Regions from separate parts of the Microbacterium sp. GW823-FHT02G05 genome, predicted to be linked through region 1. Evidence: riboswitches for the same ligand, from Rfam matches in the RefSeq annotation. Region 1 holds a riboswitch; each other region holds the start of a gene.

Region 1 (6,915 bases):
GACGATGACAGCAGCCACGGTGTCATCGATCGCGGCTTCGAGCGCCTCGATCGTCGCCGGGATGTGCTCGACGCCACCGGGCATCGGGAGGAAAGGCTCGCGCATCGCCAGCTTGGCGGTCATCGCGAGGGAACCCATCGTGCGACCGTGGAAGGCATTGTCGAGCGCGATGATGCGCGGCCGCGCCGCGCCGCCGTGCAGACGGGCGAGCTTGAAAGCGGCCTCGTTGGCTTCGGCGCCCGAGTTCGAGAAGTAGACCCGCCCCTCCTCGCCCGTGCCAGCCAGGCGCTTGAGACGTGCAGCCAGCGCAAGCTGCGGCGGGGACGCGAAGTAGTTCGAGATGTGCACCAGCGTCGCCGCCTGGCGGGAGATCGCCTCGACGAAAACGGGGTGCGCGTGGCCGAGCGAGTTCACCGCGATACCGGCGAGGAAGTCCAGGTAGCGACGTCCGTCGCCGTCCCACACGTGGGCGCCTTCACCGCGGGTGAGCAGCTCCATCCGCGGGCCGACATTCTTGATCAGGTCGCGCTGCGCGTCATCCTGCCAACCGCTCATCTCACTGCCTTTCCTGCAACAACTTCAGTTCCGATTCCCTTGCTGGTGAACAGCTCCACGAGCACCGAGTGCGGTACACGCCCATCGATGATGGCCGCCGCGTTGACGCCCTGCTCGACAGCGTCCAGGCAGGCGCGCATCTTCGGGATCATGCCGGACTCCAGTCGCGGCAGCATCTCGGTGAGCTCCTCGGAGGTCAGATGCGACACGAGCGAGTCACGGTTCGGCCAGTCCGCATAGAGGCCGGGCACGTCCGTCAGGATCACGAGCTTCACCGCACCGAGCGCGACCGCGAGCGCGGCGGCAGCCGCATCCGCATTCACATTGAGCGACTGTCCGGGGTTGTCGAGGTCGGGTGCGATGCTCGAGACGACCGGGATGCGACCCGCGGCCAGGTGATCGAGTACCGGCGTCGGGTCGACCTGCACGACGTCGCCGACGCGACCGAGATCGACCTCTTCGCCGTCGACGATGACACCGCGGCGGCGTCCGCCGAAGAGGCCGGCGTCCTCGCCGCTGAGCCCCGTGGCGATCGGGCCGTGCGAGTTGATCTTGCCGACCAGCTGCGGGTTGACCTGTCCGGTCAGCACCATCCGCACCACGCTGATGGCCTCGGTGTTCGTGACACGGTAGCCACCCTTGAACTCACTGGGGATCGCGAGGCGGTCCAGCATGTTCGAGATCTGCGGGCCGCCGCCGTGCACGACGACCGGCTGCACTCCGACGTAGCGGAGGTAGGCGATGTCCTGCGCGAACGCGTCCTGAAGCTCGTCCGAGACCATCGCGTTGCCGCCGTACTTGACGACGACGATCTGGTCGCGGAACTTCTTCAGCCACGGCAGCGACTCGATGAGGGTCGTCGCCTTCTCGGCGGCGACTCCGGCGGGAGTGTCCTGGATGTCGGTCATGAGGCGTATGCGCTGTTCTCGTGAACGTAGTCGTGTGTGAGGTCGTTGGTGAGGATCGTGGCGGTCGCCTCGCCGACCAGCAGGTCGATGACGAGGTGCGTCGCGCGCGGGGTCAGGTCGACCTCCTCGCGCGGGCGATCGGGCCCGCCTGCCGTGCAGACGCGCACGCCGTTCATGAAGACATCGACGTTGTAGGGGTCGAAATCGGCACGGGTCGTGCCGATCGCGGCGAGCACCCGGCCCCAGTTGGGGTCGTTGCCGAAGATGGCGGCCTTGAAGAGGTTGTTGCGAGCGACGGAGCGGCCGACCTCGACAGCGTCCTCTTCGCTCGCAGCGCCGCGGACCTCGATCGTGATGTCATGGCTGGCGCCCTCGGCATCGCCCTGCAGCTTCTGTGCCAGCTCCTGGCTCAGCCCGGTGAGCGCTGCCGCGAACTCGTCGAGATCGGGACGGACACCCGATGCGCCGTTCGCGAGGAGGGTGACCTGGTCGTTCGTCGACATGCAGCCGTCCGAATCGAGGCGATCGAACGTCACGCCCGTCGCGCGACGCAACAGTGCATCCGCCTCGGAAGCCTCGAGGTCGGCGTCGGTCGTGATCACGACGAGCATCGTGGCGAGCCCCGGTGCGAGCATGCCCGCTCCCTTCGCCATGCCGCCGATCGTCCAGCCGTCGCCCTGCACCACGGCCGTCTTGGAGACGGAATCGGTCGTCATGATCGCCTCGGCCGCGCTCTGTCCGCCGTCCGCGCTGAGCGCCGCGATGCCGGCCTCGACGCCGGCCAGCACATTGGCGCGGAACGTCTCGTCGCCGACGCCGATCAGCCCGGTGGAGCAGACCACGACGTCGCCGGCGCTGATGCCCAGCAGCTCCGCAGCCTTCTCCGCCGTCTGATGCGTCGTCTGGAAACCGAACTCGCCGGTGAAGCAGTTCGCTCCCCCGGAGTTCAGGACGACGGCCTCGACGACGCGATCGGCGACGACCTGCTGCGACCACAGGATCGGGTTGGCCTTGGCGCGGTTGCTCGTGAACACGGCGGCACCGACCTTCCGCGGTCCTCGATTCACGACGACGGCGACGTCGGGCCTGCCGGTCGATTTGAGGCCTGCGGCGACTCCGGCCGCTTCGAATCCCTGCGGGGCGGTGACGCTCACGGGGCTACTCCGTTCGTGCTGAGCGCGGTGCCCTCGGGAAGACCCAACGCGATGTTCATGGATTGGACGGCCGCGCCCGCGGTGCCCTTGACGAGGTTGTCGACCGCGGTGACGACCGTGACACGGTTCGCCGCACGGTCGATCGCGAGGCCCATCAGGGCCGTGTTCGCGCCGAGCACGTCAGCCGTGCGCGGGAAGTGCCCTTCGGGCAGCAGCTGCACGAAGGCCTCATCGCCGTAGGCGTCCTGCCACGCCGCGCGGATCTGCACGTCGCTCATTCCCTCGACGATCGGTGCCGTGACGGTCGCGAGGATTCCGCGCGACATCGGCACGAGAACCGGAGTGAAGGAGATCCGGATGCGATCGTCGGCGACGCCGGATGCCGCAGCGAGCGCCTGCCGGATCTCGGGGATGTGGCGGTGGGTGCCGCCGACCGCGTAGGGGTTCGCGGAACCGAGGATCTCGCTCGCGAGCAGGTTCGTCTTCGCGCTCTTGCCCGCTCCGGAGGGACCCACGGCGAGGACCGCCACGATGTCGGACGGATCGATGACGCCGGCGGCGACGCCCGGCGCAAGGCTGAGGCTCACCGTCGAGGCGTTGCATCCGGGAGCGGCGATGCGCCGCGCCCCGACAAGGTGGGAGCGCTGTTTGGTCCCGTCGACGAGAAGCTCCGGAACGCCGTAGGACCAGGGTTCGTGGAATGCGCCGCCGTAGAAGGCGTCCCACGCGTCCTGCGAGGTGAGGCGATGATCGGCTCCTGCGTCGATGACGAGCGGAGTGTCGCCGAGCGCGTCGGTGTACTGGCCGGACTGGCCGTGCGGCAGCGCGAGGAACACGATGTCGTGACCGGCGAGGATCGCGGGCGTCGTGTCCTGCAGCGTGAGATGTGCGAGCGAACGCAGGTGCGGCTGGTGCTCGATGAGCGGCTGGCCGGCATTGGAATGCGCGGTCACTGTGCGGATCTCGATGTCGGGGTGGCCAGCGAGCAAGCGAAGAATCTCGCCACCCGCATAGCCGGATGCGCCGGAGACGGCGACGGAATACGTCATGTATCTACCTTAACGGTCGGAGCTGGAGGGACCGGGGCGGCGACACCGGCACTCATCCCGCCGAAGGCAGGAGCGCAGGGGTCGCCTAGAGTCGGCGTCCGCCCTGACGTCGGCGCGCACCAGCGACACTCGAGACGAGTGTCGAAGCGGTGTGAGAGGCCGAGCGCATGCCGCGACGATAACGCGCCGCGCCCGGCCTGCGCAAATCACACCGTCATCTCGCCGTCACAGTGCGACGGGGAGCGGTGCAGCGAAGAAGGCGAGCTCGTGCTGCGACGCGGCGGTGAACGCGCGCAGCATCCGCTCTCGCACCTCAGGGCTCGCGGATCCTGCGGCCCGCCCGACGAAGGCGACCGCCTGCTGGGTGGACTCTGCAAACGCGGGGTCGGCATAGGTCGCGAGCCAGGAAGCGTAGGGATGCTCCGGATCGCGCGCGTACTCGCCGAAAGCCCCCGCGTGCAGGCGCTCCCCCAGATCGGAGTACAGCCAGAAGCAGGGCAGGAGTGCGGCGATCAGCACGGCGTAGTCGCCGTCGAACGCGGTGGCACGGAGGTGGTCGAGGTAGGCGGTGGTTGCCGGAGCCTGCGCGGCGGCGAATGTCTCGGCAGTGATGCCCTGCGCGGGGGTGAGCCAGGACGCGTGCAGCTCAAGTTCCCCGGCGATCGCGCCCTGTGCGGATCCCGCCCAGAACGCCTGCTCCTCAGATGTCGGGGCCAGGCGCGCCGCCTCCGCGAGCACGCGGGCGTACTCCCGGAGGTAGAGCGCGTCCTGTGCGAGGTAGAACACGAACGGCGCGTGCGCGAGCGTGCCGTCCGCGAGTGCACGGATGAAGGGCAGCTCGTCGATGCCGTCACGAATCGGTCGGATGATCTCCCACCAGTCGGAGGCCAGCTGCTCGGCCTGGGGGCGCGTCATCACGCTCCCCCGCGCCCACAGGCCCGCAAAGTGATGAACGGGTCCGCTTCCCCTCCCGACCTGCAGCTCGTCTGCCGCTTCCAGAGACTCCCGCAGCCACGTACGCGCGGAGGCCACGGCGGTCGGCCAGTCCTCGCCGGACGCGCGACGCGTGGCCAGCGCCGATGACAGAGAGCATCCGGTCCCGTGCGTGTGCGTGGTGTCGATGCGCGCCCCGGGAAACTCCTGCCGGAGCGCACGAGCAGCATCGACCAGGGCATCGGGAGTGTGGGCGCCGGCAAGGTGCCCGCCTTTGACGAGCACGGCGGTGCCGAGATCGAGCGACAGCTGCTCCGCCGCATCCAGCGCCGCATCCCACTCCTCACCGATCTCTCGGCCGGTCAGCACTGCGAGCTCGCGCAGGTTCGGCGTCACCAGGTGCGCGAGTGGCAGCAGTCTGCGCAACGCATCCTCCGCCGCAGGGTCCAGCAGGCGGTCCCCACTCGTGGCGACCATGACCGGATCGATCACGACGACCCCGGGGCGCACCTCCACCAGCCAGCGCGCCACCTCGACGATGACGTCCTCGTTAGCGAGCATCCCGATCTTGACCGCATCGATCTGGATGTCTTCGGCGAGCGCCTCCAGCTGCGCACGGAGGAACGACACCGGAGGCACATGCACATCGCGCACCCCCTGCGTGTTCTGGGCGGTCAGGGCGGTCAGCGCGGCCATCCCGAATCCGCCGTTGGCAGAGATGGATTTCAGATCGGCCTGGATCCCGGCCCCACCGGACGGATCGCTGCCCGCGATGCTGAGCACTCGCGGAATGAACGGCGCGCCCGTGCGGGCGGCAGAGACGGATGATGGCACACGCAGACGATCGCTCATTGCGACATCCCTTCGCTAGCACGAACTAGATCAGGTTCGACGGGTCTGTTCTCAGCCGCGATGGCGCGGCACCCCGTGTCACTGCGGGCAGTCTATCCGCTGCAGAAGCTCCCTCTCGTCGACGCGTGTCAGCCCAGCCCGGCGCTCACGATCGATGCCGCGCGCCTCCTCGTCCGCACGCACACGGTCGATCGTCACCTCCAGCGGCGACAGCACGCCGCCGGTCTGCGTGAAGCGCGTGTTCGAGCGCGCCATGAACCCCGGCATGTCCGCCGGCAGCCACAGCGGAAGCGAGCGGGCGCCCATCCAGTACTGCACGTCGCGGGCGACCAGCCATTCGTCCGGTGCCGTCACGATGTCACCCGTGTGGCCGGCGATCGTCCGGATGCGAGCGAGAAGGCCCCCCAACGGCAGGACATCCCCCATCGCGTTGACCACACCGGAGTGACGAGTATCCACGATGTAGCGGGCGAGATCCTCGACATCGATCAACTGTGCGCGGCGCCCGTCCGTCTCCGGCTGCAGGACCGGGCCAGCACCGGCGCGCGAGAAAGCCGCCGACCAGTATCCGAACCGGTCGCTCGGATCCCCCGCGCCGACGACGAGGCCGGGGCGCACGATCAGCGCCCGGTCTCCGAGCGCTGCGACGGCATCCTCCGCGGCGACCTTCTGCGCACCGTACTCATACTCGTCTCCGGGGCGCGCAGGCGCATGTCTCGGAGCCGACTCATCCGCCCCGATCGTCTCGTCATCGCTGTACACCGAGGCACTCGACACGTACGTCCAATGCGCCGCCCGCTCACCGAGAGCCTGCACGGCAGCCGCCACGTGCGACGCCTGCGAGGAGATGTCGACCACCTCGTCCCACTCTCGCCCGGCGACCCCCGCATAGGCATCCGGATCGTCACGATCGGCCTGCATGAGCGTGGCACCGGCGGGTACCGGACGTGCGCCCCGCGCCAGACACGTCACCGCTGCGCCCGCCGTCACCCACCCCGCGGCGACGCGACCCGACAGCCATCCGGTTCCGCCGAGGATGAGAACGTCCGTCATGACGCCATGCCATCAGCATCCGCCCCACAAGGGAAGCGGGTTCGCTGTGGGCGCACGGGAAAGGCGGGCACGCCCCCCTCTCGGGCTGCCCGCCTTCCACAGTTCTTCCGCGACCTACTCGCGCAGCGTGGCGCCGAAGCGCTCGGCCGCGACGGCGACACCGGCGAGCTTCGCCTCTGACGCCTCTGCCGCCGTGAGCGTGCGATCCGATGCACGGAAGCGCAGGGCGAAGCTCAGGCTCTTCGCGTCCGCCGGCACGCCCTCACCGCGGTAGTCGTCGACCAGACGCACCGATTCCAGCAACGCGCCGGCTCCCTCGACGAGAGCAGCGCGAACGTCGGCCGCGGGCACCGTCGCGGGCACAACGAGCGAGACATCCTGCGTCGCCGCAGGATACGTCGAGAGCGATTC
Region 2 (6,915 bases), 930 kb from region 1:
ATCATGCGGTTCTACGAACTGAACGGCGGGCGCATCCTGCTCGACGGGCAGGACATCTCCGAGATGACCCGCCACGACCTGCGTTCACGCACGGGCATGGTGCTGCAGGACCCGTGGCTGTTCGCGGGCAGCATCCGTGACAACATCCGATACGGCAACGAGGCGGCCAGCGACGAGGAGATCCAGCAGGCTGCCGCGGCGACCTACGTCGATCGCTTCGTGCACTCGCTGCCCGAGGGGTACGACACGGTCCTCGAAGAGGACGCCTCGAACGTCTCGGCCGGCGAGCGCCAGCTCATCACGATCGCGCGCGCGTTCGTGTCGCAGCCCTCGATCCTCATCCTCGATGAGGCCACGAGCGCCGTCGACACCCGCACCGAACTGCTGCTGCAGCACGCCATGGCGGCGCTGCGCGAAGGCCGCACCTCCTTCGTGATCGCGCACCGTCTGTCGACGATCCGCGACGCCGACCTCATCCTTGTGATGGAGCACGGTGACATCGTCGAGAAGGGCAACCACGAAGAGCTCATCGCCGCGAAGGGCGCCTACTGGCGTCTGTACCAGTCGCAGTTCGAGCAGGCATCCGACGTTGAAAACCCGCTCACGGAGTCGACACCGGTCCTGGTCGCGGGCGACGCGGTCGATGCCGAGCAGGTCGGGGTCGCCGCCTCTGAGGCGTCCCCATCTGGCGACAGGGGCGAGAGCCCAACCGGCGCCTGAGCCGTTCCGGCACACGCATACGACAGCGGGTCCGTCCCTTCGGGGGCGGACCCGCTGTCGTATGCGGCTACTGTGCGTCGATTCCCAGAAGCTCCAGCGGGTGGGTCAGGCGCCACCAGAAGGAGGGGCCATCGATGTCCTCCGCAAGCTCCGCCGCGACCGTCGTGTCATCGAGTGGGCCGGTGACCGTCAGTGAACCCGCATCCGCACCCTGCGTCCAGTCTTCTCCGAGCGCGTAAGAGCCTGCTGTCGAGGCGACCGCACCGTTCCACAGCACGACCCGGGCATCCTTCGCAGCGACCACGGGGACCTCCGCGCCCCACATCGTCCGCACCGTGCCCAGCACGTCGCCCTTCGTGACCGTCTGCGGCTGCGCCTTCAGGGCGGCCTCGACCTCGGTGAACAGTGAGCGGCTCGCGGTGACACGCTGCTCACCATCGGCCTGCCCGAGCACGGAGGCGTACACGCGTACGGTCGTCCCGCCGACCTCGATGTCCTTCGCGGACAGCAGGTTGTAGAGAATGTCCGGATCTTCGCCGATCGTGCCGGTCTTGACACCGATCACACCCGGATCCTCCAGTACGAGCTTGTTCGTGTTGGTCACGAGCCCCGCACCGGGGATATCCGCCTCCTTGGTCGCCACGATCTCCGCGATGACCGGGTTGCTCTCCGCGAGAGCGGCAAGCTGCAGGAGCGCGCGCGGCGTCGCTGTGTTGCCCCAGCCGATGCCGGAGGGGTTCTCCAGCTGGATATCCGTGACCCCGCGATCACGGAGCCATGCCGTTGCCGCGATCACGAACTCGGAATCGGAACCCCAGATGTCATCCGACAGGCGATCGGCGTAGTTGTTCGCCGACCCGAGCAGGATGCCCTGGAACAGCTGATACTGCGTGAGCGTCCCGTCAATCGGCACGTCGAGCGCCGACTGGTCATCACGCCGGTAGTCCCAGTGGACTTCGCTGTCATCGCTCGTGAACGCGAACGAGGTGCCCTGCTCACCCAGGCCGAGCGGCATGCGCTCCAGTGCGGCGAGAACCGTGACGACCTTGGTGATCGAGGCCATAGGCGCGGCTTCTTCCGTGGACGCCACGGCCGAAAGGCCCTCGATTCCCACAGCGGCGCTGCCGACGGCTGGCCACGTGATGGTCGCGAGTGCGGCGGCCTCGGGTGCGTAGGTCGCGGCGTCGATCGTCGGCGCCACCTCGTGCAGGGGCCAGAGCGCCATAGCGGAGGCGTAGACGATGCCGGTCGTTGCAAGCACGGCGAGCGGCGGCAGGACTCCCGATCGCAGGAACGAACGCCGCGGAGCCCCGGCGGTCAGCGCGGGGCCGGCGGCGGCACCGGTCAGGGGAGCCGGCGGGGTGGGCGTGGAGCCTGCGGCAACGGTGGCGACGTCGATCCAGCTGAGCGCGGGACGTCCGGTCGGGGCCGGGGCGGTTGCGGGTGGGCCCGCAGGTGCGAAGGTCGGCAGCTCTCCCGTCTGCTGCGCGCGCAGCGCGGCGCGGGTCCCGGGAGCATCGGCGCTGGCGGGAGCGTCCATGCGAGGCGCAGCTGCGGGGTCAGCCGCCGCCTCGGGAGTGTCGGTGGTCACCGTCCTAACGTAATGGACGCGTCCCTTGTGTCGTCTGCACGCGCGGTCTGCGACCGTGCACGGCGGGATATGATGACCTCAACACCACGGGAGTCCGGTGATCCGGGCTGAGAGGAAGCGAAAAGCGCTTCGACCGTCGAACCTGATCTGGGTCATGCCAGCGCAGGGAGGAGAAACAATGTCTACTGTCACGCCCACACGTCTCGGCCTTGGTCGTCCGGAACTCTGGCGCTGGCGCGTCGTCGACATCGTCGTCGCGAGCGTCATCGCGGTCGCCTGTGCGGTGATCTTCCTGCTCTGGAACGTCGGATACGAGGCGCCGAGCACCCTGCTCAAGCCGCTGCTGCCGGGCCTTCAGGGCCTGCTGGCCGGCCCATGGCTGATCGCCGGCGTGCTGGGTGGGCTCATCATCCGCAAGCCGGGCGCGGCGCTGTACACCGAGCTCGTCGCCGCGGTCATCTCGGCTCTGATCGGCAACCAGTGGGGGCCGCTGACGATCGTCTCGGGCGTCGTTCAGGGTCTCGGCGCCGAGCTGATCTTCCTCATCTTCCTGTACGGCGTATGGCGTCTGCCGGTCGCGATCCTCGCGGGTGCCGGTGCGGGACTCGCCTGTGGCATCAATGACCGCATCCTCTGGTACGCGGGTGCCGACACTCTGTTCACGACGGTCTACATCGCCTCGACCACGGTCTCCGGCGCCATCATCGCGGGCTTCGGGGCCTGGCTGATCGCGCGCGGTCTCGCGGCGACCGGCGCACTCAACCGCTTCGCCTCCGGGCGGGCGGCCACAGCCCGGGTCTGATCATGGGCGGTGCGGCGGCGCCGACCCCGGCCGCGCTCGAGGCGCAGGCCTGGGGGTGGCGCTATGCGACCCGGCATCGGTGGGCGCTCTGCGAGGTGACGCTGCGGATCGAACCGGGGGAGCGCGTGCTGCTGCTCGGCGCCTCAGGCTCGGGCAAGTCGACTCTCCTGCAGGGGCTGGGTGGTGTGCTCGGCGGCGCGGATGAAGGAGAGGAACTCGGCGCTCTGCTCGTCGACGGGGTGCCTGCCGCACAGGCCCACGGCCGGGTCGGCATGGTTCTGCAGGATCCGGACACGCAGACGATTCTGGAGCGCGTCGGCGACGACGTGGCGTTCGGATGCGAGAACCTGGGCGTCCCGCGAGACGAGATCTGGCCGCGGGTGGACGCTGCGCTCGACGCGGTCGGGCTCGACCTGCCGCTCGACCGGTCGACCGCCGCGCTGTCCGGAGGGCAGAAGCAGCGGCTTGCGCTCGCGGGAGTGCTGGCGATGCGCCCCGGTGCGATCCTGCTGGACGAGCCGACCGCGAACCTCGACCCGGACGGCGTCGCCGAGGTGCGCGATGCGGTCGCGGCGGCATTGGATGCCACGGGCGCGACGCTCGTCGTGATCGAGCATCGCATCGACGCCTGGCTGGATCTCGTCGATCGGGTGATCGTGCTCGGGACGGAAGGCGAGACGACGGTCGTGCACGCGGATGGCACGCCTGAGGCCGTGCTCGGCGCCCGAGGAGCAGAGCTCGCCGCTGCGGGAGTATGGGTGCCGGGGCATCCGCCCGCAGTTCCGCCCGCGCCCGCCGTGACGCCGGGGGAGGAGCTGCTGCGCACGCGCGACCTCGTCGTGGCGCGGCGGCGCGGTGTGCCGGTCGCAGGCCCCTTCGAGCTCACCGTGCGCGCGGGTGAGGCCATCGGGATCGTCGGCCGCAACGGAGCCGGGAAGTCGACGCTCGGTCTCACCCTGGCCGGTTTGATCGCACCGGAGAAGGGGCGGGTCGAGGCATCCGCGGTTCTTGCGGATGCTGCGAAGGGTGACCCGATCTCGTGGTCGTCACGTTCCCTGCTCACGCGCATCGGCACTGTGCTGCAGAGTCCGGAGCATCAGCTCCTCGCGCGCACGGTGCGTGACGAGCTTGCGGTCGGCCCGCGGGCGCTGGCCCTGCCCGAGGACGAAGTCAACACGCGCGTCGATGACCTCCTCGACCGTCTGCGGCTCACCGCGCTCGCTGCAGCGAATCCGTACACACTCTCCGGCGGCGAGAAGCGCCGACTCACGGTCGCCGCCGCGCTCGCGACGCGTCCTCGGGTGCTTGTGCTGGATGAACCGACGTTCGGGCAGGACGCGAAGACCTGGGCGGAACTCGTCGGCATCATCGCCCGTCTGCGTGACGACGGTGCCGCAGTCGTGGTGATCTCGCACGATGAGCAGGTGCTGCGTGCACTGCACGCGCGTCGGATTGAGGTGGGGGCATGACAGACCTGCTCTCGCGCGACACCGGCCGTGTGGTGCGCACCGGCCCGATCGCGCCGCGCAGCGCGCTCGCGAAGCTTGCGGCCGCGCTGCTCATCTCGGTGCCGCTCATCCTGTCGATCGATGTGCTCTCGGCGTCGGTCGCCCTGTTGCTGTCTGTGCCGCTGCTGCTGATGTCAGGTCTGCGCCCGCGTGAGTTCTGGCTGCGGACCGCCGTGCTCTGGATCGCTGCCCCCCTCAGTGCCGTGACGATCGCGCTGTACGGGGCAACGAGCGGCACGATCTACTTCGAGTGGCTCGTGATGCGCGTGAGCGAAGGATCTCTCACGCTCGCTGCGGCGACAGCCCTGCGCGTGCTGGCGATCGGCCTGCCTGCCGTCGTGCTGTTCGCCACCGTCGACCCCACCGACCTTGCCGACGATCTCGCTCAGCGTCTGCGCCTGCCTGCGCGATTCGTGATCGGCGCGCTCGCCGGACTGCGGATGCTCGGTCTCCTCGCCGACGACTGGCGGGCACTCGCGCTTGCTCGTCGCGCACGGGGCGTCGCAGACCAGGGGCGCATCCGCAGGGGCCTGGGCATGGCCTTCGCCCTCTTCGTCCTCGCTATCCGCCGTGGTTCATCGCTCGCGACCGCCATGGAGGCCCGCGGGTTCGGTGGGCACGGTCGACGCACATGGGCGCGTCCGTCTCGGTGGGATCGGGGCGACACGATCCTGCTCCTGGTCGCCGTGATGATCCCGACTGCTGCGCTCTCGGCGGCCGTCTTCTTCGGGACCTGGAACTTCATCCTGGGTCCGTCCGTCGCGGGATAGGCGACGGCGGGGCTTCAGAGGAGGCGGACGGCGTTCATGAGCTTGGTGGCCGCATTCTGCGCTTCGGTCACTCGTTGGGCGGCCATCGGCGCTGCGCCGTAGCCCGCTGCGGACTTCATGCTGATCAGGCGCTGGAGCGGGGCGGCGAGCGCCCGATCCGCGCGCTTCAAGAGAGCGACGGCATCGCTGTGGTTCGTCGAGTTCGAATACTCTCCCAGTCGCGCGCAGCAGATCGCGTCTGCCGCTGCGATGCCGGCATGAACGTAGAGCGTCACCAGAGTGTTCGGACTGGCCCCACCCAGGGTGTGCAGATCTCCCGCATCGTTCCAGAAGCCCTCGGCTTGTGCGATGCGCCCGGCGCGGTCGGACGCCGAGCACTCATTGGTTCGGGGAGCTTTAGGCGTCATTCATCGTTCCTTCGCGTAGCGCTCGTCGCAGCCAATCGACGTCTCCCGCGAAGACTATTCCCTGCTCAGCGATCTCGCGGAACAGCGGCGTCAGAGGTGTGGACAGCACATCCTGGTCTGTGACGTCGATGATGCGTGCATCATTTCCGGTCCACCGCGTCGCGTCTTCCGCGAGCTGTGCGACATCGGCACTCCATGCCTCGTCGGATGCACCCTCGGGGCGGACCAGGAAGATGTCGATGTCGCTGTCCTGCCGCATCTCATCGCGGGCGGCCGAGCCGAACAGCGCACCGAACACGGGCGGTATCGTCCACCCCGACACCTCCGCGCCGAGTCGTGCGACCAGTGCCGACTTGAGAGATGCGATCTGACGGATCGCCTCCGCTGCCAGATGGTCCTGGTTCAGCGAGAATGCGAGGGAGCGCCCGACACGGTGTGGATTCACGATGCCCTGCTGTGAGAGCCGGGCGAGCGAATTGCGGATGCCGACGGGCGATCGGTCGGGAATGAGCGTCTGCAACTGAGCGACGGTGAAGTGCGAATCAGCCCGCGCGAGCACGCTGAGCACGTCACCATCGACGGTCGAGGTGACGACACCGAACGGATGCTGCAATTGCATTACATAATTCTATACGCTCGTACAGAATTATGTATCTTGTTTGAGTCCGTCGACGTCTGCTCCCTGCGCGGCGCGACGGACGATCTCGCTGAGTCGGTCCCAGGCGGTGTCGTCGGGATCGATGAGCGCGTACGCCGTGGGCCACAGGCCGCTCGGATCGTCGAGGCTCGCCTGGGCGCTCACGCCGAAAGTGGAGTATCGCTCCTTGTCCATCTGCCCACTGCGGAAGAAGACGATGACCTTGCCGTCACGGGAGTAGCCGGGCTGCCCGTAGTACAGCTTCGGGGTCAGGTCCGGAGCGACGTCCGCGACGATCTTGTCCAGGCGTTCGGCCATCTGCCGGTCGCCCTCGGGCATGCTCGCGATCTTGGCGCGCTGTTCCTCCGCTTCGGCGGCGGCCTTCGCCGCCCCCTTCGCTCGTCGGGCGTCGGCCTTCAGCTCCGCGGCGCGGGTCTTCATCGCCGCACGTTCCTCTGCAGAGAACTTCCCGTCTGTCGA
Region 3 (6,915 bases), on a different contig from region 1:
CCGAACGTGCGCTCATCGGCATGTGGGGGTGTGCGGGCAGCTCGGTCATGACCGAGATCGCCGCAGGCTCGGGTCTGGACTGGCTGCTGATCGACATGGAGCACTCGGCGAACACGCTCGACAGCGTGCAGTCACAGCTGCAGGTCACCGCCGCCTACCCGATCACGCCGCTCGTGCGTGTGCCGTGGAACGACCAGGTGCTCATCAAGCAGGTGCTCGATCTGGGCGCCCAGAATCTGATCGTGCCGATGGTCTCCTCCGCCGAGGAAGCCGAAGCCGCCGTCCGCGCCATGCACTATCCCCCGAAGGGCGTCCGTGGCGTCGGCAGCGCTCTCGCCCGGAGCGCACGCTGGAACCGCGTGGAGAACTATCTCGCCGAGGCATCCGCGCACATCTCGCTCACGGTGCAGATCGAGACGACCGCGGGGGTCGAGGCCGCAGCCGAGATCGCCGCCGTCGACGGCGTCGATGCGGTGTTCGTCGGCCCGTCCGACCTCGCCGCATCCATGGGGTATCTCGGTCAGCAGACACACCCTGAGGTGCTCGCCGCTGTGGCCCGCACCTTCGCCGCGGTCGCAGCCGCGGGCAAGCCGGTCGGCGTCAACGCCTTCGACCCGATCGCCGCCGAGTCGTACATCGCCGAGGGCGCGGACTTCGTCGCCGTCGGCGCAGATGTCGCGCTGCTGGCCCGCGCCTCGGAGGCACTGGCCGCACGTTTCATCCCCTCGTCCGATGACGAGGGTCGCGCGAGCTACTGACGCGCAGGTACTCCGGGTGAGCCGTCGAACCGACGCCTCACCCGGAGTACGCGCTCATGCCCCCGGCGAGGTTGCGCAGCATCACGCCGGTCGGCACCGTTGCGGCAAGCGCGTCGATCGCTCGCGCAGAGCGGATCCCTCCCTGACATGTGAGCACGATGTCTCCACCGTCGTGCGCCTCGGCACCCAGCGCTGCCGCCAGCAGAGGCCAGCCCCCGGAGAGCAGCTGATCGAGAGGCACATGATGCGACCCCTCGATCGATCCGGCCTCCCGCTCATCCGCCGTGCGCACATCCACGACGACCAGCCCCGGCTCTGCGCCGCGCAGTCGCGCGGCGACCTCACCCGCCGAGATGTCGTCGGGTCGCCCTGTCGATGACACCGCGCAGCGCAGCGTCACCTCCTCGAGGTCGGTGACCGCGGGACGATCAGGATCGATCCCGAAGCGCAGTTCGCTCCAACGTCCGGCCAGCGCGTCGTAGCGCGCCAGGCGTCCGACGAGCGGCTCCCCCACCCCGCAGATCAGCTTGAGTGCTTCGACGGCCATAGCAGAGCCGACGACACCGCAGAGCGCACCGAAAACCCCGCCCGTCGCGCAATCGGCGATCGCGTCCTCATCGGGGATGTCGGGATGCAGGTCACGCAGCATCGGCCCTCGTCCGGGCCAGAAGACGCTCAGCTGCGCGGCGAACCGGAGGATGCTCCCCCAGACGACCGGCGTGCCGGTGAGCTCGGCGGCATCGTTCACGAGATAGCGGGTGGCGAAGTTGTCGGCGCCGTCCAGCACGAGATCATGCGCACGGAAGAGGGCGAGCGCGTTGTCTGGGCGGAGCCGCTCGACATGGGCGGTGACGTGAACCTGCGGATCCAACGCCCCGATCGCGCGTCGCGCGGACTCTGCCTTGGGCGTTCCCAGATCGGCCTCTCCGTGCAGCACCTGCCGCTGCAGGTTCGTCCGTTCGACCCGGTCGTCATCCATCACCGTGATGTGCCCGACCCCGGCGGCGGCCAGGTACTGAAGCACGGGTGCGCCGAGACCTCCGGCGCCGATCACGAGAACCCGAGCGCTCGCGATGCGGCGTTGCCCCTCCGCCCCGATGCCCGGTAGCGGCAGGTGCCGGGCGAACCTGGCAGCGCGCTCGGGTGACAGCACCGCACCGGGCGCGACGAGCGGAGGGAGCGTCACAGATCAGCCTCCGAGGGACGGGCGGCGATGAGTCCATCGGCCGCCGAGGATGCGAGAGCGAGCGGACGCTTCGGGATGCGGCCGGCAGCACGTGCCAGGCGTCCCGCCTCAACCCCGGCCTTCATCGCGCGCGCCATCGCGATCGGATCCTGCGCGCGGGTGACCGCACTGGCCAGCAGGACGGCGTCGACGCCGAGCTCCATGGCGAGCGCCGCATCCGATGCCGTTCCGACGCCCGCGTCGAGCACGACCGGCACCGACGCGCGCGCCACGATCGTCTCGATGTTGTGCGGGTTCAGGATGCCGAGCCCGCTGCCGATCGGCGACCCCGCGGGCATGACTGCGGCGACGCCGACATCTTCGAGGCGCTTTGCAAGCGCCGGGTCGTCGTTCGTGTAGGCGAACACACGGAAGCCGTCCGCGACGAGCTCCTCCGTCGCCCGGAACAGTTCGACCGGTTCGGGCAGCAGGGTCTCCTCGTCGGCGATGACCTCGAGCTTGACCCAGTCGGTCTCGAGCGCGTCGCGTGCGAGCTGCGCCGTGAGCACCGCGTCACGGGCCGTGTAACACCCGGCGGTGTTCGGCAGCGCGCGCACGCCCAGCCGTTCCAGCATCGCGAAGACCGAATCGCGTCCTTCGGGTGAGAACCGGCGGATCGCGACCGTCGTGATCTCGGTGGCGGATGCCACAAGCGCCGCCTCCAGAAGGGCGAGGCTCGACGCACCGCCCGTGCCCATGATGAGCCGGGAATCAAAGCTCTCCCCAGCGACGGTGAAGATGTCTGCGGGTGCCACAGCGGTCGCCATCTCAGCCACCCTGCACAGCCGTGACGATCTCGACCTCGTCGCCCGCGGCGAGCGCCTGCGCCCCCCAGCGGCCACGAGGCACGACGGTGCCGCCGACCGCGGCGGCAACGCCCAGTCGTCCGCCGTCTGCACGGGAACCGTCAGCACGCAGTTCGTGACCGGTCATGGAGCGCACGAGGTCGAGCAGGGAGGCGTCTGCGGCCATCGCCTGCTCCTGGCCGTTCACGCGCACGGTCTGGGTTGTCGTCATCGTCAGCCTTTCATTCCGGCGCCGTCGAGCACGGCGACCGCGGGTGGGGTGAGATCGGGAAGTGCCGGACGGGGGTTCGCGGGGCGAAAACGCGAGGGGTGCACGGCTGCGGCGACGGTCGGATCGATGGCGCGCCCCTCTACGAGGTCCGCGACGAGCCGGGCGCCGAGCGGCGCGAGCAGCACACCGTGACGGTCGAATCCGTTCGCGACGATGAGGCCGCGCTCGACGACGCCGATCAGCGGCGTCGCATCCGGGCTCCCCGGCCGTGGGCGCGCCATCATCTCGATGACCTCGCACTCTTCGATGCCGGGCACCACGGTCTGGGAGTCGCGCAGCAGCGCCAGCACGCCTCCCGCCTGCACGCCCGCGACGCCGCCTTCGCGAACTGAGGCGCCGACGACGAGGGTTCCGTCCTCTCGGGGAACGAGATAGACGGAGCGCCCGCGGACGAGCGCGCGCACCGTGTGCGTCAGCAGGGGGCGCAGCGCCTCGGGCACACGCAACCGAAGAATGTCTCCCCAGACAGGGCGCACCGGCAGCGCGGGAACGCCCTCCACCTGACCCAGGCCCGTCGCTGCGATCACGACGTCGGCGGGGACAGCATCACCGGAGGCGAGATGCACCCACCGGGGCGCCGGCTCCCCTCCGTTCGGGGCGTCCGTCGAGACACGCACAGCCCGCTCGCGGCGCACGCCCGCGCCCAGCACCCGCAGGAACGACGCCGCAATCCGCCGCGGATCGACCTGATGGTCGGCGGCGATCCCCATCGCGGCGGACACCGCCGGGCCGAGAGAGGGTTCCCGCTCCCGCGCCCGCGAACCCGTCATCCGGTCCACGACCGCACCGCCCTGCTGTTGCAGAACCGCCAGCCGCGTCAGGGTCTCGCGGTCGGCTGCGTCCACCGCCACCGCAAGGGTCGCCGTTTCCCGATATCCCACGGCGTCGCCGCCCGCTGCCGTCAGCCGTGCGACGAAATCGGGATAGGCGTCTGCAGCATCCCGCATCAGCGGATGCAGCCCGTCCTGTGCCCACTCGGTCTCTGTGACCGCCGCGAGCATACCCGCGGCTGCACGGCTCGCTCCACCCGCAGGGTCGGGATCGAGGATGATCGCATCGTGCCCTCGCTCCCGCAGCTCGAAGGCCGTCGCCAAGCCGACGACTCCGGCGCCGATCACAACGATGCGCATTGCGTGCCCTTTCCTACGACGGCATGATCCGTTTCAGGTTCAGCGGTCGGCACGTGGCCCTCTCAGCCCTCTCCTGGGCTCCCGCGGACCCCTCTACTCTAGGGCGTATGCCTGCTTCATCCTTCGCACCCTCGGCGTCCGGCGATGTCCGCGCACACCGCCGTGCGCTCCTCGACGATGCGCGTCTCTACGTCTGCACGACTGCTCGTACCGAGACGGGCGATCTCGAATCCTTCCTCGACGCGGCGTATGCGGGCGGCGTCGACATCATCCAACTGCGCGACAAGGGTCTGGAGGCCCGCGCCGAGATCGAAGCACTGCAGGTGCTCGCTCGCGTCGCACGGCGCCACGGCAAGCTCTTCGCCGTCAACGACCGTGCCGATGTCGCTGCCCTCGTCGGTGCCGACGTCTTCCACGTCGGCCAGGGCGATCTGACCACCACGCAGGCACGCGCCCTGCTGGGTCCCGACGTGATCATCGGCCGTTCGACGCATTCGGCCGCACAGGCCGCCGAGGCTGACGCCGACGCCGATCTCGACTACTTCTGCACGGGTCCGATCTGGGAGACCCCGACGAAGCCGGGTCGGGCAGCCGTCGGGCTCGATCCGCTTCAGGCGGTCGCGGACTCGAAGACCACGAAGCCGTGGTTCGCGATCGGCGGCATCGCCGCAGGCCCTCGGCTCAGCGAGGTCATCGACGCCGGTGCCTCCCGAGTCGTCGTCGTCCGCGCGGTCACGGAAGCAGACGACCCCACAGCCGCCGCACGGGCGCTGCGCACGCAGCTCGACTGAGCGCCGTACCCGCTCCCCTTTCGCGCCGCCGGAGGACCCGTGAAAGGATGAGCGGATGCCGCACGCAAGGAGCCCCTACTGATGCGCGGCCTTGCTGCGATGCAGGATCGCGGATTCCGCTGGTTCTTCCTCGCTCGCACGATCACGATGGTCACCGGCTCGATGTCGTCCATCGCACTCGCCTTCGCGGTCTTGCAGATCGACAACGAAGCGACGTCGCTGGCAGGAGTGCTGGCCGCGTTCACGATCAGCAACATCGTCTTTCTGCTCATCGGCGGCGTCGTCGCCGACCGCCTCCCGCGGGCGCTGATCATCCAGGCCTGCTACGTCTTCGACATCCTGTCCATCGGCACGGTCGCCGTGCTGCTGTTCACCGGCACAGCGACCGTTCCCCTCATCGCACTTTTGGCAGCCGTCAACGGTGCGTCCTCCGCGTTCGTGCTCCCCGCGATGCAGGGCATCATCCCCCAGCTGACGACGCCGGCACACCTGCAGCAGGCCAATGCGATGCTCTCGTTCGTGCGCTCTGCCGTCACGATCGGCGGGCCCGCGATCGCCGGGGTGCTCGTTGCGACCGCGGGTCCGGCGTGGGCGATGGTGGTGCAGGCGGCGGGATGGCTCGCCGCGATCCCCATCCTCGCCATGGTGAAGCTCCCGCCTCCCGCGCAGGGCGAGAAGGCGACCATGCTGGCCGACCTGCGCACCGGCTGGCGGGAGTTCTGGATGCGCCCCTGGCTGTGGACGGTCGTTCTCGCATTCATGATCATGAACGCGATCCACGCCGGCGCGTGGGGTGTCGCAGGACCTTTCATCGCCAACAACGACCCCCTGTTGGGCATCGCCGGGTGGGGATGGGTCGTGAGCGCCGAGGGCGCCGGCGTTCTCGTCATGACACTCCTGCTGATGTGGCTTCCGCTGCGACGCCCGCTGCGCTGGGGAATGATCGGCATGGCCGCGTTCGCGCTGCCGCTCACCATGCTCGGGGTGCATCCCGCCGTCGTTCTCGTCGCGATCGCGGCGTTCCTCGCCGGCGCGGGGATGGAGGTCTTCGGCACCGGCTGGAGCGTCGCGATGATGGAGAACGTGCCCGTCGAGAAGCTGTCGCGGGTGTCGAGCTACGACATGCTCGGCAGCTTCGTCGCGATCCCGATCGGCACGCTCGCGTTCGGCTGGCTCATCACGCATGTCGACGCCGGAACACTTCTCGTCGCCTCCGCCATCGTGTACGCGGTCGTCGCCCTGTCCACGCTGCTGGTGCCCAGCGTCTGGCGGATGGGCCGCGCAGACGGCGCTCTCGCGGCGCGATGACCGGCGATCATCCCTGGCGTTTCATAGCTTCGCCGACGACACTGAGGTCATGAGCTTCGCAGATCTCGCACCTCTCGCCGACCGTGCCGCGCTGTACTCCGCACTGCGTCAGGAGGCGCTTCTCGATGCGATCGGAGGCAACGCGCACCGTTGGGACGCCGACCTCACCGCAGGAACGATCACCTTCACTCCGCACGCCACGCCGGAGCATCCGGTCGTCGTCGGCGCGCACCTCATCGCGACGATCGCCCCGGAGCCGCACACCCTGCGCTGGGCATGGGCGCAGCCGAACGGCGCGGATGCCACGGTCGCCACGCAGCTGCGCGACGCGGGCGCTGCGGTGCAGAACGTCACTCTGACAACCGCCGAGGTCCCCTTCCCCGAGAGCATCGAGGGTGAGCTGGATGACTGGATCGCGCAGGCCGCGCACACCGTCGCCGGCGCCGCGGTCGAGCTCACGGGTCGCGCCCCCTACTTCTCGGCGCCTGTCGAGGGCGGCACCCGTGCGGTGTTTCTCCTCGATGCACCGCTGCCCGCCCTCACCGTCGCCGACGCCATGATCGCGCTGCCTCGCGTCATCGCCTCCGTGCCCCTGAGCGACCCGCGCACGGCTCTGTGGAACCTGG

The links. A riboswitch is a leader RNA that binds a small molecule or an ion and turns the genes downstream of it on or off. The one in region 1 is predicted to bind thiamine pyrophosphate.
Region 2: linked by a shared signal. The riboswitch ahead of AC1REM_RS05130 (ECF transporter S component) and the one ahead of AC1REM_RS09855 (bifunctional hydroxymethylpyrimidine kinase/phosphomethylpyrimidine kinase) in region 1 are both predicted to bind thiamine pyrophosphate.
Region 3: linked by a shared signal. The riboswitch ahead of thiO (glycine oxidase ThiO) and the one ahead of AC1REM_RS09855 (bifunctional hydroxymethylpyrimidine kinase/phosphomethylpyrimidine kinase) in region 1 are both predicted to bind thiamine pyrophosphate.

Annotation. Positions count from the first base shown of each region.
Region 1 is NZ_JBXAJK010000001.1:2,016,961-2,023,875, reverse strand. Features, by position in the region: gene AC1REM_RS09875 (acetylornithine transaminase) at 1-555, opposite strand, end outside; gene argB (acetylglutamate kinase) at 552-1,463, opposite strand; gene argJ (bifunctional glutamate N-acetyltransferase/amino-acid acetyltransferase ArgJ) at 1,460-2,617, opposite strand; gene argC (N-acetyl-gamma-glutamyl-phosphate reductase) at 2,614-3,666, opposite strand; gene AC1REM_RS09855 (bifunctional hydroxymethylpyrimidine kinase/phosphomethylpyrimidine kinase) at 3,892-5,451, opposite strand; TPP riboswitch at 5,442-5,537, opposite strand; gene AC1REM_RS09850 (NAD-dependent epimerase/dehydratase family protein) at 5,530-6,504, opposite strand; gene pheT (phenylalanine--tRNA ligase subunit beta) at 6,619-6,915, opposite strand, start outside.
Region 2 is NZ_JBXAJK010000001.1:1,082,469-1,089,383, forward strand. Features, by position in the region: gene AC1REM_RS05120 (ABC transporter ATP-binding protein) at 1-720, shown strand, start outside; gene AC1REM_RS05125 (D-alanyl-D-alanine carboxypeptidase family protein) at 788-2,311, opposite strand; TPP riboswitch at 2,388-2,497, shown strand; gene AC1REM_RS05130 (ECF transporter S component) at 2,490-3,113, shown strand; gene AC1REM_RS05135 (ABC transporter ATP-binding protein) at 3,116-4,582, shown strand; gene AC1REM_RS05140 (energy-coupling factor transporter transmembrane component T family protein) at 4,579-5,391, shown strand; gene AC1REM_RS05145 (hypothetical protein) at 5,406-5,798, opposite strand; gene AC1REM_RS05150 (nucleotidyltransferase family protein) at 5,788-6,417, opposite strand; gene AC1REM_RS05155 (DUF1801 domain-containing protein) at 6,445-6,915, opposite strand, start outside.
Region 3 is NZ_JBXAJK010000002.1:1,105,109-1,112,023, forward strand. Features, by position in the region: gene AC1REM_RS15235 (aldolase/citrate lyase family protein) at 1-758, shown strand, start outside; gene AC1REM_RS15240 (ThiF family adenylyltransferase) at 796-1,944, opposite strand; gene AC1REM_RS15245 (thiazole synthase) at 1,941-2,750, opposite strand; gene thiS (sulfur carrier protein ThiS) at 2,752-3,000, opposite strand; gene thiO (glycine oxidase ThiO) at 3,003-4,190, opposite strand; TPP riboswitch at 4,183-4,285, opposite strand; gene thiE (thiamine phosphate synthase) at 4,298-4,981, shown strand; gene AC1REM_RS15265 (MFS transporter) at 5,063-6,289, shown strand; gene AC1REM_RS15270 (DUF6882 domain-containing protein) at 6,339-6,915, shown strand, end outside.